One region of the Musicola paradisiaca NCPPB 2511 genome, then DNA from elsewhere that is predicted to be linked to it. Evidence: predicted binding sites of a transcription regulator. Region 1 holds the regulator's gene; each other region holds the start of a gene.
The links. The regulator CRP, encoded in region 1, controls carbon source genes, mostly activating them, when cyclic AMP is high. The targets are predictions, from matches to a motif close to ATGTGANNNNNNTCACAT.
Positions count from the first base shown of each region.

Region 1 (4,441 bases):
ATCAGCGCCTGAAGTCGTGAGGCAAACATAGCGATAAGTTGAATGATGACGGGGAGAGCTTTGTAGCGATATTCCCGGTACCGGGCCACCGCCATGGTGCTGCCCGGTCGATCCCGCCAGGCTATTCTATTGCCCAGGGTGACGCCCTAAATCTTCACGCACGGCGTGTACGCCTCGGTTTACTCGCTGCACTCATTCGTTCCGTTGGCGCGAACATGACCCTGTCCGTTGAACAGGCGTTGTATGTTGTCTTCGCACCGTTCTCGTCCAAACTGATGCAGGCAAATGACGTTTATGGCGCAACGGAGGGTTCCGGTAAGGTGAAATCCGCCCCGTCTGGTCGACACGTTTCCGCCACCCCCGCTATACTCCTATCCCGTGACGGGCATCGTACGGTAACGGGAGTTACCGCATTGATTTACATAAATAATATCCACAGGTTAATACGATGAGCCTTTTGATTATCGATAACTACGACTCCTTTACCTATAACCTCTACCAATATTTTTGCGAGCTGGGCGCGCAGGTAACGGTTATGCGTAATGACGAATTGACGCTGGCGGATATTGAGCGTTTGGCGCCGCAGCGGCTGGTGATCTCGCCCGGCCCTTGTACGCCGGACGACGCCGGGATTTCGCTGGCTGCCATCCGTCACTTTGCCGGCAAACTGCCGATTCTGGGGGTATGCCTTGGTCATCAGGCGTTAGGGCAAGCGTTTGGCGCTCAGGTGATCCGGGCCCGGCAGGTAATGCACGGCAAAACATCGGCGATTCGTCATTCCGGACAAGGGGTGTTTCTCGGGCTGGAAAATCCGTTGACGGTGACTCGCTATCACTCGCTGATTCTGGCATCTGAAACGTTGCCGGCCTGTTTTGACGTGACCGCCTGGACGGAACGGGATGGGCGACCGGATGAAATCATGGGTATTCGCCACCGAGCGTTGCCGTTGGAAGGTGTACAGTTTCATCCGGAGAGTATTCTTAGCCGACAGGGGCATCAGTTGTTGAAAAATTTCATGAATTTATAAACGGATAGTGAATAGCGTCGACGGGCGAGCGGATTTATCGATTGCGCTCGTGTGATTTTTTATGCATATTTATTGACTATATTTTCATGTTGGACAATGGGATATCATCACGGGGCAGCAGATGGCGACAGAAAAATCAGCAGTAACGCGGGAAACATACGACAAGGTCATTCTTCCGATTTATGCGCCCGCGCAGTTCGTGCCGGTGAAGGGTAAAGGGAGCCGTGTCTGGGATCAGCAGGGCAAAGAATACATCGATTTTTCCGGCGGTATTGCCGTTACCGCGCTGGGACATTGTCATCCGGCGCTGGTTGAGGCGTTGAAAACGCAGGGCGAAACCCTGTGGCACACCAGCAACGTGTTTACCAACGAGCCGGCTTTGCGTCTGGCTTCCAAGCTGATTGCCGCCACGTTCGCCGACCGGGTGTTTTTTGCCAACTCGGGGGCGGAAGCCAATGAAGCGGCGTTCAAACTGGCTCGTCATTACGCCATCGAGCGCCATAGTCCGTATAAAACCAAGATCATCGCTTTCTATCAGGCGTTTCATGGCCGGACGCTGTTCACGGTTTCAGTAGGCGGGCAGGCCAAGTACGCCGACGGCTTCGGGCCGAAACCGGCGGATATCATCCATGTGCCTTTCAATGATCTGGCGGCGGTGAAGGCGGTGATGGACGATCATACCTGTGCCGTGGTGTTGGAACCGATCCAGGGCGAGGGCGGTATTACGCCGGCGACGCCGGAATTCCTCACCGGTGTGCGTGAATTGTGCGACCAGTACAACGCGCTGCTGGTGTTCGACGAAGTGCAGTGCGGCATGGGCCGCAGCGGCAAGCTGTTCTCCTACATGCATTACGGCGTGAGGCCGGATATCCTGACCACCGCCAAGGCGTTGGGCGGCGGTTTCCCCATCAGCGCTTGCCTGACCACCGAGGAAGTGGCGTCCGTCATGAGCGTCGGTTTGCACGGCACCACCTACGGCGGCAACCCGCTGGCCTGCGCGGTGGCGGAAGCGGCGCTGGATGTGATCAATACGCCGGAAGTGCTGTCTGGGGTGGAAGCTCGTCATGAACGTTTTGCGGCGGCGTTGCACCGTATCAATGAGCGGTTTGGCATTTTTGATGAAGTCCGCGGTATGGGGCTGTTGATTGGCGCACAACTCAAGAAAGCGTGGCATGGTCGTGCGCGCGATTTCCTGTCGGCGTCGGCCGAACTGGGGTTAATGATTCTGGTCGCCGGGCCGGATGTGATTCGCTTTGTGCCGTCGCTGGTGATTGAACTGGACGATATCGATCAAGGCATGGCGCTGTTCGAACAGGCGGTCGCGAAGGTTGTGGAGCAATAAGTTCGTCTGTTGCTGAAAATAAAAGAGCGTGCCGCAGCACGCTCTTTTTGATCCGGCGTCGCAATGACTCAGCGTGTACCGTACACCACAATGGTTTTGCCGTGCGCGGAAATCAGATTCTGGTCTTCCAGCATCTTCAGAATACGGCCGACGGTTTCACGAGAACATCCGACGATCTGACCGATTTCCTGACGGGTAATCTTGATCTGCATGCCGTCAGGATGCGTCATGGCATCGGGTTGCTTGGCCAGGTTTAACAGTGTTTGGGCGATGCGGCCCGTTACATCAAGAAACGCCAGATTTCCCACTTTCTGGGACGTGACTTGTAGACGGCGCGCCATCTGTGAAGACAGACGCATAAGAATATCGGGGTTGACCTGAATCAGCTGGCGGAATTTCTTGTAGGAAATTTCGGCGACTTCACAGGCGGTTTTGGCCCGAACCCAGGCGCTACGTTCCTGACCTTCTTCAAACAGGCCGAGTTCACCAATGAAATCTCCCTGGTTGAGATAGGACAGGATCATTTCCTTACCTTCTTCATCCTTGATCAGCACGGCGACCGAGCCTTTCACGATGTAGTAAAGCGTCTCTGCTTTTTCACCCTGGTGAATAAGCGTGCTCTTCGATGGGTATTTGTGAATATGGCAATGAGAAAGGAACCATTCGAGAGTCGGGTCTGTTTGCGGTTTGCCGAGAACCATTCGCTGTTATCCTCTGTTGTAATTCACTGCGCAAATCACAGGGCTCAGAGTTCCCTGTACGGCGTGATAACATAGTTATATTTAAATTCCACTCAGGCGGAATGACGTCAGGGAATATACTGAGGCTGTCTATCGGGTGACGTCATAATCAGGATGTGTCTGGTAGAGGCTCACACACCGGATTATTTCCCCGTTTTTAACACAGGTTGTGTGTAGTGTCTCGTGTTGTCTCGCTTCAGCATGATTAAACTCTGATTTTAGTCGGGTTTATACATAAGCGATGTAATTTTTAAAAAATAGTTGAGGGTCAATGTTATGCAGGCGCGGGTGAAGTGGGTTGAAGGGTTAACGTTTCTTGGCGAGTCCGCCTCCGGGCATCAGGTGTTGATGGATGGAAACGCCGGAGACAAAGCGCCGAGTCCGATGGAAATGGTGCTGATGGCGGCGGGTGGATGCAGCGCCGTCGACGTGGTATCCATCTTGCAGAAAGGGCGTCAGGATGTCGCGGATTGCGAAGTACGATTAACGTCGGAGCGCCGCGAAGAAGCGCCGCGTATGTTCACCACGATTAATTTGCATTTCATTGTGAAAGGGCGCGGCTTGACCGACAAAGCAGTTGAGCGCGCCGTCGCGCTGTCGGCGGAAAAATATTGTTCCGTCGCGCTGATGTTGGGAAAAACGGTACATATCACTCACAGCCATGAAGTCGTCGAACTGGAATGACCCGGTCGGTTGCACATCATGCGCGGCGGTTGTACGGCTGCCGCGCCACGCTTTAACCGATGTTATCGCCCGCCAGTAGCCGCTGTACCAGCGGCGTCATAATCAGCTCCATCGCCAGCCCCATTTTCCCTCCCGGCACCACGAGCGTATTGATGTGCGAAATAAACGAACCTTGCAGCATGGCCAGCAAGTAGGGGTAGTCGATGTTGCTCATCCCCTGAAAGTGGATCACGACAAAACTTTCATCCATGGATGGAACGGATTTGGCGGCAAACGGATTGGAGGTATCGACTGTCGGGACGCGCTGGAAGTTGATGTGCGTGCGTGAAAACTGCGGGGTGATATAGGTGATGTAGTCCTCCATCGAGCGAACCACCGAATCCATCACCGCTTCGCGTGAGTGGCCGCGGTCGTTGATATCCCGTACCAGTTTCTGCATCCACTCCAGGTTGACGATCGGCACCACGCCGACCAGTAAGTCCACATGCTGGGCGACGTTATGGGATTCCGTCACGACGCCGCCGTGCAGCCCCTCGTAAAACAGAATATCCGTGGGTTCCGGCATCGGTTCCCAGGGGGTGAATGTTCCCGGTACCTGCTTGTAGGGAATGGCTTCGTCGTAGGTGTGGAGATATTTGCGGGTTTTAC
Region 1 covers NZ_CM001857.1:409,838-414,278, forward strand. Annotated here, with positions in the region: gene DPA2511_RS22315 (hypothetical protein) at 1-12, shown strand, start outside; gene DPA2511_RS01875 (aminodeoxychorismate synthase component II) at 449-1,027, shown strand; gene argD (bifunctional acetylornithine/succinyldiaminopimelate transaminase) at 1,149-2,369, shown strand; gene crp (cAMP-activated global transcriptional regulator CRP) at 2,438-3,070, opposite strand; gene DPA2511_RS01890 (OsmC family protein) at 3,386-3,793, shown strand; gene DPA2511_RS01895 (phosphoribulokinase) at 3,846-4,441, opposite strand, start outside.

Region 2 (4,441 bases), 2.2 Mb from region 1:
TACTGTTCAATCCCGCCAACGGCACCTGTTTCGCCTCGTTCGGCGCGCATCCGGATTTCGGCGTCGCACTGGAACGTACCGTGACCGAGCTGCTGCAAGGACGCGGGCTGAAAGATCTGGACGTTTTCACGCCCCCGACCTTCGATAACGACGAAGTGGCGGAGCACACCAATCTGGAAACGCATTTCATCGATTCCAGCGGTCTGATCTCCTGGGATTTGTTCCGTAAAACAGCCGATTATGCGTTTGCGGACTGGAGCTTCAGCGGCACGACCGAACAGGAGTTCGCCACCCTGATGGCGATCTTCCGGCAGGAAGATAAAGAAGTGTATATCGCGGATTATGAACATCTTTCCGTCTATGCTTGCCGCATTCTGGTGCCGGGTATGTCGGATATTTACCCGGAGGAAGATCTGCTGCTGGCCAACAACAGCATGGGTGCGCATCTGCGCGACACCTTGCTGGCGCTGCCAGACAGCCAATGGGAGCAAGGCGAATATCTGAATTTGCTGCAACAGTTGGATGACGAAGGTCTGGACGATTTTACCCGCGTGCGTGAACTGCTGGGCATCGCCACCGGCAAAGATAACGGGTGGTTTACTTTGCGCGTCGGCGAGCTGAAATCCATGCTGGCGTTGGCGGGCGGCGATCTGGAACAGGCGCTGAGTTGGGCGGAATGGTCGCTCGATTTTAATCAGTCCGTGTTCAGCGCCGAGCGCGGCAACTACTATCGTTGCCTGCAAACGCTGCTTCAACTGGCGCTGGAGCCTGAACGCGAACCGGCGTTGTACTACGACGCTTTCGTGCGCATGTATGGTCAGGACGCCGTCGACGCCGCCAGCGCGGCGATTACCGGCGAACAAAGCTTCTACGGGCTGTTCGCCATTGATAGTGATCTTACCGCCCTGAAAGCGCATCAGTCACTTTTAGCCGCCTACGAAAAATTGCAAAACGCCAAACGCCGACACTGGCAGAACGCCTAATTCCCACCCGGCGAGTATCACTTTATTGTTGTCACCGATCAGGCGAAACCGGAACACCGGTTTCGCCTGTCTGCGTTCCGGATTTGTGCAGGGTTTTTATTACCTGTCTGGCTATTTTTGCCTTACAATATCGCGCGAAGATTGCGACGTCATACTCTGGCTTCCTTTCTTTTCCGGTCAGGCAGCATTTTTTCGGGTCGTGCTGGCAGCAGGAATAATCCAGGAGCTGTTTTCCCGGAAATATTTATTGTTCCTGTTTGACGATATGTTTATTCCATACACCGATGCCTTAAATAATTCGAGTTGCAGTCAGTGATGCGGACGGACGATAAATCTGCCGCGAGCAGATTTAAATGCAGCGTATTACGCCCCCAAAAAGGCGCAACCCAGGGATGGGCCGAGTAATAAATGAAACCAAAGTATGTCGGGTATAAAATAGTTATTTATCTGGGTTCATTGTTTGTGATGATAATAAATGACGTTATTGTTATAAAACAGTGAACAAAGAATTAAATAACCTAAAACCGACGCACGAATTTACTACAAAAACATATTTTTTTTAACGCTAAAACAGCCCGAACATTGCCTTTTTCAACATATTTAATAAATTTTAAAATTTTTTTTCTCGTTATAAAACATTAGGTTATACCAAGAAACACCCCTACTGATAGAGCGTTATCGCCTTATAGTTTTCACCGATATGATCCATGTCAAATTTTGGCCCATAGCGCTTTGTTAATATTTCAACGTAGATAATCATTGAGAGAGAGTTAGTGTGAAAACTGACAACCCCTTCACTCTATTATTACCGCCAGCCATGGCGAAAGTCGCCGAAGACGCAGGCGTTTATAAAGCGACAAAACAACCGTTAACCGCTTTTTTTCTGGCGGTCACTGCCGGTGTTTTCATCTCTATCGCGTTCGTCTTTTACATCACGGCAACCACCGGTACCGCATCAATGCCTTATGGCATGGCCAAACTGGTAGGCGGCATCTGCTTCTCCCTGGGCTTGATGTTGGTCGTGGTGTGCGGCGCCGACCTGTTCACCTCCACCGTGCTGACCGTGATTGCAAAGGCCAGCGGTCGCATCACCTGGAAGCAACTGTGGCTGAACTGGGCTAACGTTTATATCGGCAACCTGCTTGGCGCGCTGTTCTTCGTGGCGTTGATGTGGTTCTCTGGCGAATATATGGTGGCAAACGGCGCCTGGGGGCTTAATGTCCTGCAAACCGCCAGCCACAAACTGGAGCATACTTTTATCGAAGCGCTGTGTCTGGGGATTCTGGCCAACCTGATGGTGTGTCTGGCGGTATGGATGAGTTACTCCGGCCGCACCCTGACCGACAAATGCTTGGCGATGATACTGCCGGTCGCCATGTTCGTCGCCAGCGGCTTCGAGCATAGCATCGCGAATATGTTCATGATTCCGATGGGGATCGTTATTAAGAATTTCGCTTCAGATTCATTCTGGCACGCCATTAATATGACTGCCGTCCAGTTTGAACACTTGAGCGTCGGGAATTTCATCGTCGACAACCTGATCCCGGTCACTCTGGGGAACATCATCGGCGGCGGATTTCTGGTTGGGCTGACCTATTGGGTCATCTATTTGCGCGGTGGAGATCAGCACTAAGCTGCTGTCGGCCGCAACGTCGGGTTACAAAAAATCCATATCAAAGGTAGGTGTAATATGACCGAACTGAATGAAAAACTCGCCAACGCATGGGAAGGTTTTAGCGCAGGCGAATGGCAGAATGGCGTCAACGTGCGTGACTTCATTCAGAAAAACTACACACCGTATGAAGGTGACGAATCTTTCCTGAGCGGTGCCACCACAGCCACCACAGCCCTGTGGGATAAAGTGATGGACGGCATCAAACAGGAAAACCGCACTCATGCGCCGGTTGATTTCGACACCGACGTTGCAGCCACCATCACCTCCCACGATGCCGGCTACATCAACAAAAATCTGGAAAAAATCGTCGGTCTGCAGACTGATGCGCCATTGAAACGCGCGCTGATCCCGTTCGGCGGCATCAAAATGGTTGAAGGCTCCTGTAAGGTGTATGGCCGTGAACTGGATCCGCAGCTGAAAAAAATCTTCACCGAATACCGTAAAACCCACAACCAGGGCGTATTCGATGTGTATACCCCGGATATCCTGCGCTGCCGTAAATCCGGCGTGCTGACCGGTCTGCCGGACGCCTACGGCCGTGGCCGTATCATCGGCGACTATCGTCGTGTTGCGCTGTACGGTATCGACTACCTGATGGCGGACAAATTCGCCCAGTTCACTTCCCTGCAATCCAAACTGGAAAACGGCGAAGATCTGGAAGCGACTATCCGCCTGCGTGAAGAAATCGCCGACCAGCACCATGCTCTGTCACAGATCAAAGAGATGGCCGCCAAATACGGCTGCGATATCTCCGGCCCGGCTACCACCGCTCAGGAAGCCGTACAGTGGACTTACTTCGGCTACCTGGCCGCGGTGAAATCCCAGAACGGCGCCGCCATGTCCTTCGGTCGCGTATCCAGCTTCCTGGATATCTACATCGACCGTGATCTGAAAGCCGGTAAAATCACCGAGCAGGATGCCCAGGAACTGATCGACCACCTGGTGATGAAACTGCGTATGGTGCGTTTCCTGCGTACTCCGGAATACGACGAACTGTTCTCCGGCGACCCGATTTGGGCAACCGAATCTCTGGCCGGTATGGGCCTGGATGGTCGTACTCTGGTCACTAAAAACAGCTTCCGTTTCCTGAACACCCTGTACACCATGGGCCCGTCTCCGGAACCGAACATGACCATCTTGTGGTCTGAAAAGCTGCCGGCAAACTTCAAGAAATTCGCCGCTAAAGTGTCTATCGACACCTCTTCTCTGCAGTACGAAAACGACGATCTGATGCGTCCGGACTTCAACAACGACGATTACGCGATCGCCTGTTGCGTGAGCCCGATGGTGGTTGGCAAACAAATGCAGTTCTTCGGCGCCCGTGCAAACCTGGCGAAAACCATGCTGTACGCCATCAACGGCGGCGTGGACGAAAAACTGAAAATGCAGGTAGGCCCGAAATCCGAGCCGATCAAAGGCGACGTTCTGCACTTCGACGAAGTGATGGATCGTATGGATCACTTCATGGACTGGCTGGCCAAGCAGTACGTCACCGCCCTGAACATCATCCACTACATGCACGACAAGTACAGCTACGAAGCTTCTCTGATGGCGCTGCACGACCGTGACGTATTCCGCACCATGGCTTGCGGTATCGCCGGTCTGTCCGTCGCGGCTGACTCCCTGTCTGCTATCAAGTACGCCAAAGTGAAACCGATTCGCGACGAAAACGGTCTGGCTGTCGACTTCGACATCGAAGGCGAATACCCGCAGTTCGGTAACAACGATCCGCGTGTTGACGACCTGGCCTGTGACCTGGTTGAACGTTTCATGAAGAAAATTC
Region 2 covers NZ_CM001857.1:2,613,831-2,618,271, forward strand. Annotated here, with positions in the region: gene ycaO (30S ribosomal protein S12 methylthiotransferase accessory factor YcaO) at 1-983, shown strand, start outside; gene focA (formate transporter FocA) at 1,759-2,616, shown strand; gene pflB (formate C-acetyltransferase) at 2,674-4,441, shown strand, end outside.
Region 2: focA (formate transporter FocA) is a predicted target of CRP. The motif match lies at 1,682-1,699, and genes of this name have one in related genera.

Region 3 (4,441 bases), 2.2 Mb from region 1:
GTCAACCCGAGGTGTTGACCGCGGGCTGACGGGAAAGGCGACGTTACTCCGCCAGAACATGGCGGGTGTCCTGACACCCCAACATAGCAAGCAGTGATTGCGTGGCGCTCCACTGACTGATGGCGGCGCGGCGTGGTTCCACCAGCACGGCCCGTTGTATTGCGTCATGGGATTCGCCGGACAAATTCATCAGATTGAGTGCGGACTGCAATGGCGGCAGGCTGGGATTAAACGCTGCGTTTTCTGCGTAACGCCCGGTATAGATACCGCGCTCGCCCTGTAAGGCCACGCCGCTGAACGCCTGGCTATAAGGGGCGTGGCTGCGATTGGCGGCATCGAGCGCAGCAGCGGTCAGCGCATCGGATTCCGGCAGCGTCATGCCACGATCTACGTTATCCATCAGCAGGGTGCTGATGTTCAGATCGCGTGGGCCGAACGCATCGGGCAAATAATGGCCAAGGCGGGCCGGCGAACGGCCTGGAAGGCAAATGTTCAGCGTCGATGCGCTGTTGAGTTCGTTCATGAACTGACGGCAATGCCCGCACGGCGTGTAGTTGACGGTGACGCTCCGTAACGCGGTTTCATTCCTCAGCCAGGCGTGGGCTACCGCGCTTTGTTCGGCGTGCACGGTTTGTTGCAACGGCGCGCCGGAGAACTCCATATTGGCGCCCCAGTACAATGCGCCGCTGTCCCCGAGCGCCACAGCGCCGACCTTGAAGGCGGAAATTGGCGTCAACGCACACGCCGCCGCCAAAGGGAGCAGCGCGAACGCCAGCGCATCAACGGTGATCCGGCACTGGCCGCAGAGATGGTTGACTTCGGCTGCGGTCAGCATGGCGGAAAAATCATCCCGCGCCAGCATCGGCGCCAATGCAGACTGTAACGGTGCAGACAGATGGGTGAATGCGCTCTGGAAACGTGCTTGCATGAGAACCCTCTTGGATGGTGACGACTGTGATACGAATGGTAGAAAGCGATCACGCTGTTATGTGTGATTTTTATCACTTTTTAAATGAAATGAGTGAAATGCAGAGAAGAAATGTGTGAGGCATTCCAGTTTTGTGCATCCATTCGTCGCCCCTCGCACCTGTATTCCAACCGGCATCTGGCGTGCGGCATCGATAATTCGGCGAACGCCATCGATAAGGCGTGTGGAAACGCCGCTTGCGGGGGCGCTCCACGGCGGAGCATCAACCGAATAGCCGCATCAGCACCGGGAACAGGAAGGGGGCAATCAACGATGTCATGATGCCGCAGATAACCAACGCCAGAGAACTGAACGCGCCTTCCTGGTAATCCACTTCGACACACCGCGAAGTACCGAGGGCGTGCGACGCGGTGCCCATCGCCAGGCCGCGCGCGGCGGCGGTGCGAATATTCACCCGATTAAACAGCGTATGGCCCAGTACGGCGCCGAGAATACCGACGAAAACCACGCAGACTGCGCTGATGGCGGGAATGCCGCCGATGGTGCTGGCGACGGCCATGGCGATCGGCGTGGTGACGGATTTGGGCAGCACCGACGCGGCGATTTCGCGGGTGGCGCCCAACCACAGTGCAATGGCCGTACCAGACACGATCGCCGCTACGCTACCGATAAAACATACGCTGATAATCGATTTCCAGCGGGCATGGATCTGGTGCAACTGTTCGTACAGTGGAAACGCCAACGCCACCACCGCCGGTTGCAGCAGGCTGTTGAGCACACTGCTGCCGGCGAAATAGTGCGCGTAGGGAATGTGCAGCATCAGCAGGATGGCGATGATCACCAGCATGGACATCAGCAGCGGATTGAACAACGGCATTTTCAGTGTCATGGCGAGCCGGCGCGCGGCGAAAAACACCACCAGCGTCAACGGCAGCGACCACCCGATATTATTCAGCATGGTTGCTTCCTCCCGGTTTGGCGGATGTGTCAGGAATACGGCGATCGCGTTGCATCATCTGGGTCGTATGGCCGACCACAAGCATGACGATGATGGTGCTGAACAAGCAGGACACCACAATCGGGCCGAACTGACTGAGTAGCAGATCGTAGTAGTTCATCACGCCCACGCCGATGGGGACGAACAGCAGCGCCATATAGCGGATAAACAGATTGCAGCCGGGTTTGACCCAACGGGCCGGCAGGATCTGCGAGGCCAACAGAGCGAACAGTATCAACATGCCGATAATGCTGCCGGGGATGGTAATGGGCAGCAGCGCGGATACCGCGTTGCCGGCAAAAAGACAGAGAGAGATCAGCGCGAAAGCGCGCAAATACTGCCAGCAAAGGATGAATGCATTACCCATAGGACGGAAACTCCTGATTGAGCGAAGGGGAAGTATGATAACGCTACTCCTGTAGGTGTGCTACGCATCACAAAATACTTTCAGCGGATTCATGCAGGCGTCCAGTGCGTACTGGCGTGCGAACGGTGCGCATGGGTTCGGCTCGGTAGGGCCAAGCACGTTCGGGCGGTATTTTCTGGGTCTGCCGTTGTCTGCCGGTTATCGGGAGGCACGGCTAAGCGGGGCCTCGTGCGGAGACCCCGGGGGAAGCCGTTACGGAAACCGCATCAGCGCGGCAGCCCGAACCCGAACGGGAACAAGGGGGCGGCACTGTCGTGGGGAAGATCCGAACGCTGTTTCAGCACCGCCTGCATGGAGGATGGCAGCTCGAATGGCAACCTGGCGGTATAGTCCGCAGAAGACGACAACCGCTGTAGCAATACCGCGTCGCTAACACCGAAATTGGCGACCAGCGCCTGGGTCTTGTTCACCACATTCGCCAGGACGGCGGGCCGCTCCAGATACAGGGTGACGACGGTAGGCACGCGGGCGCTGGCGCGCACGATAGCCTGATAGTCGGGATTATCCGCGCTGAAGGCTAGCGAACCTTCGTGGTGTCGGCTGCCGAAAAAGTAGTTTTTATGCGGCTGCTCGTAGGGCGTGCGGGTGCGGATCAGCGCGATGTCGGCCTCTTCCAGCCGCGTGGCCGGTATGAAGCCGGCATTTTTCACCGCCGCCGGGTCGATGCCGTAGACCCACAACCGGCTCCCCGGACGCAGCGGCAGCAACTGTTTGTTCTGCAATAGCACCAGTGCCTGCGCCTGGGCATTATTAGCCAGTTGCTGCGATTGCGGATTGCCGACCACGTTTCCCGCCTGTTCTGCCTTAACGAACGGCCGTTCGAACAGCCCGGTCTGGAATTTCTGTTGCAGGATCCGGGTGACGGACGCATCCAGCCGGGATTCCCGCAAACGGCCTTCCCGCACCGCTTTGACCAACATGGCTGAATCCGTGACGCCGCCGAATTGATCGATGCCGGCGTTGACCGCTTTGATAAAGCGTTCATAGGACGTCAGATGCTCCACGCCCCAGGGCATGCCGCGCGGCACCGGTTTTTCGCCCGGCCCGACGCCGGTGACGCAATCACCCTTGCAATCATTGGTAATCAGCCAGTCGCTGAGGATCACACCGTCAAAACCGTATTGGTCGCGCAGCAGGTCGGTAAGCAGAAACTTATTGAAACCGGCGCCGACCGGTTCGATAGGCACGCCGCGCCAGGTGGCGCCGCGCAGGATGGAGTAGGTGGGCATGATGCCTGCGGCGTGGGCGGCGAAGGCGCCGGTAAACGGCTCGATGTGGGATTGCAACCCATCTTTACCGTAACGGGCGTATTTGCCGTAGGCGTTGTGGCTGTCCCAGCCGTCTTGCGCCGCGCCATAGCCGACCCAATGTTTGACCACCGCAATGACGCTGCCATCGTTAAGGCCGCCGGTGCCGTTTTGCATGCCGGCGACGTAGCCGTGCACCATTTTTTTCGTCAGGGCCGGGTCTTCGCCGAAGGTACCGTCAATGCGCGGCCAGCGCGGCTCCGTGGCGAGATCCGCCTGCGGCGACAGCGCTTCGGTAATCCCGACGGCGCGGTATTCCTGCCGGACGATATCGGCGAAACGTCTCACCAGCGTCTCATCGCCGATGGCGGCGAGCCCGAGTGTTTCCGGCCATTTGCTGAATTTACCCGCGGCGCTGCTGGCGCCGGCCAGCGACTGAAAGGCATTGCGCGGGTCGCTGCTGATGGTGATGGGGATCCCCAGCCGGGTGGCTTCCGCCAACTGCTGTAATGCGTTGTTTTCGTCCGCCATCTGCGCCGGGTTGTCGCCGGAAAGGCGGGTGATAAAGCTGTTGATGTGGAGATCGGCGATCAGCGCGCGGGCGCTCTGCCGGTCATAATGCGCGCCGGCGCCGATGACGCTCCCGGCGGTCGGCGCCGAACCGTGCATCATCACGCCGGCTTTTTCCGCCAGCGTCATGCGGGATACCAGATCGGCGGTACGCACCGCCGCCGGCAGACGCCAGTCTTCATACGGGTTGAGTTTGCCATCCCGGTTGAGATCCCTGAACTGCAAGCCATCAACACTGATCAGTCTGATATCGCGGGTCTCCAATACCGCCT
Region 3 covers NZ_CM001857.1:2,843,745-2,848,185, reverse strand. Annotated here, with positions in the region: gene cdd (cytidine deaminase) at 44-928, opposite strand; gene DPA2511_RS12595 (CidB/LrgB family autolysis modulator) at 1,191-1,886, opposite strand; gene DPA2511_RS12590 (CidA/LrgA family protein) at 1,876-2,292, opposite strand; gene DPA2511_RS12585 (glycoside hydrolase family 3 protein) at 2,559-4,441, opposite strand, start outside.
Region 3: DPA2511_RS12590 (CidA/LrgA family protein) is a predicted target of CRP. The motif match lies at 2,348-2,365, and genes of this name have one in related genera.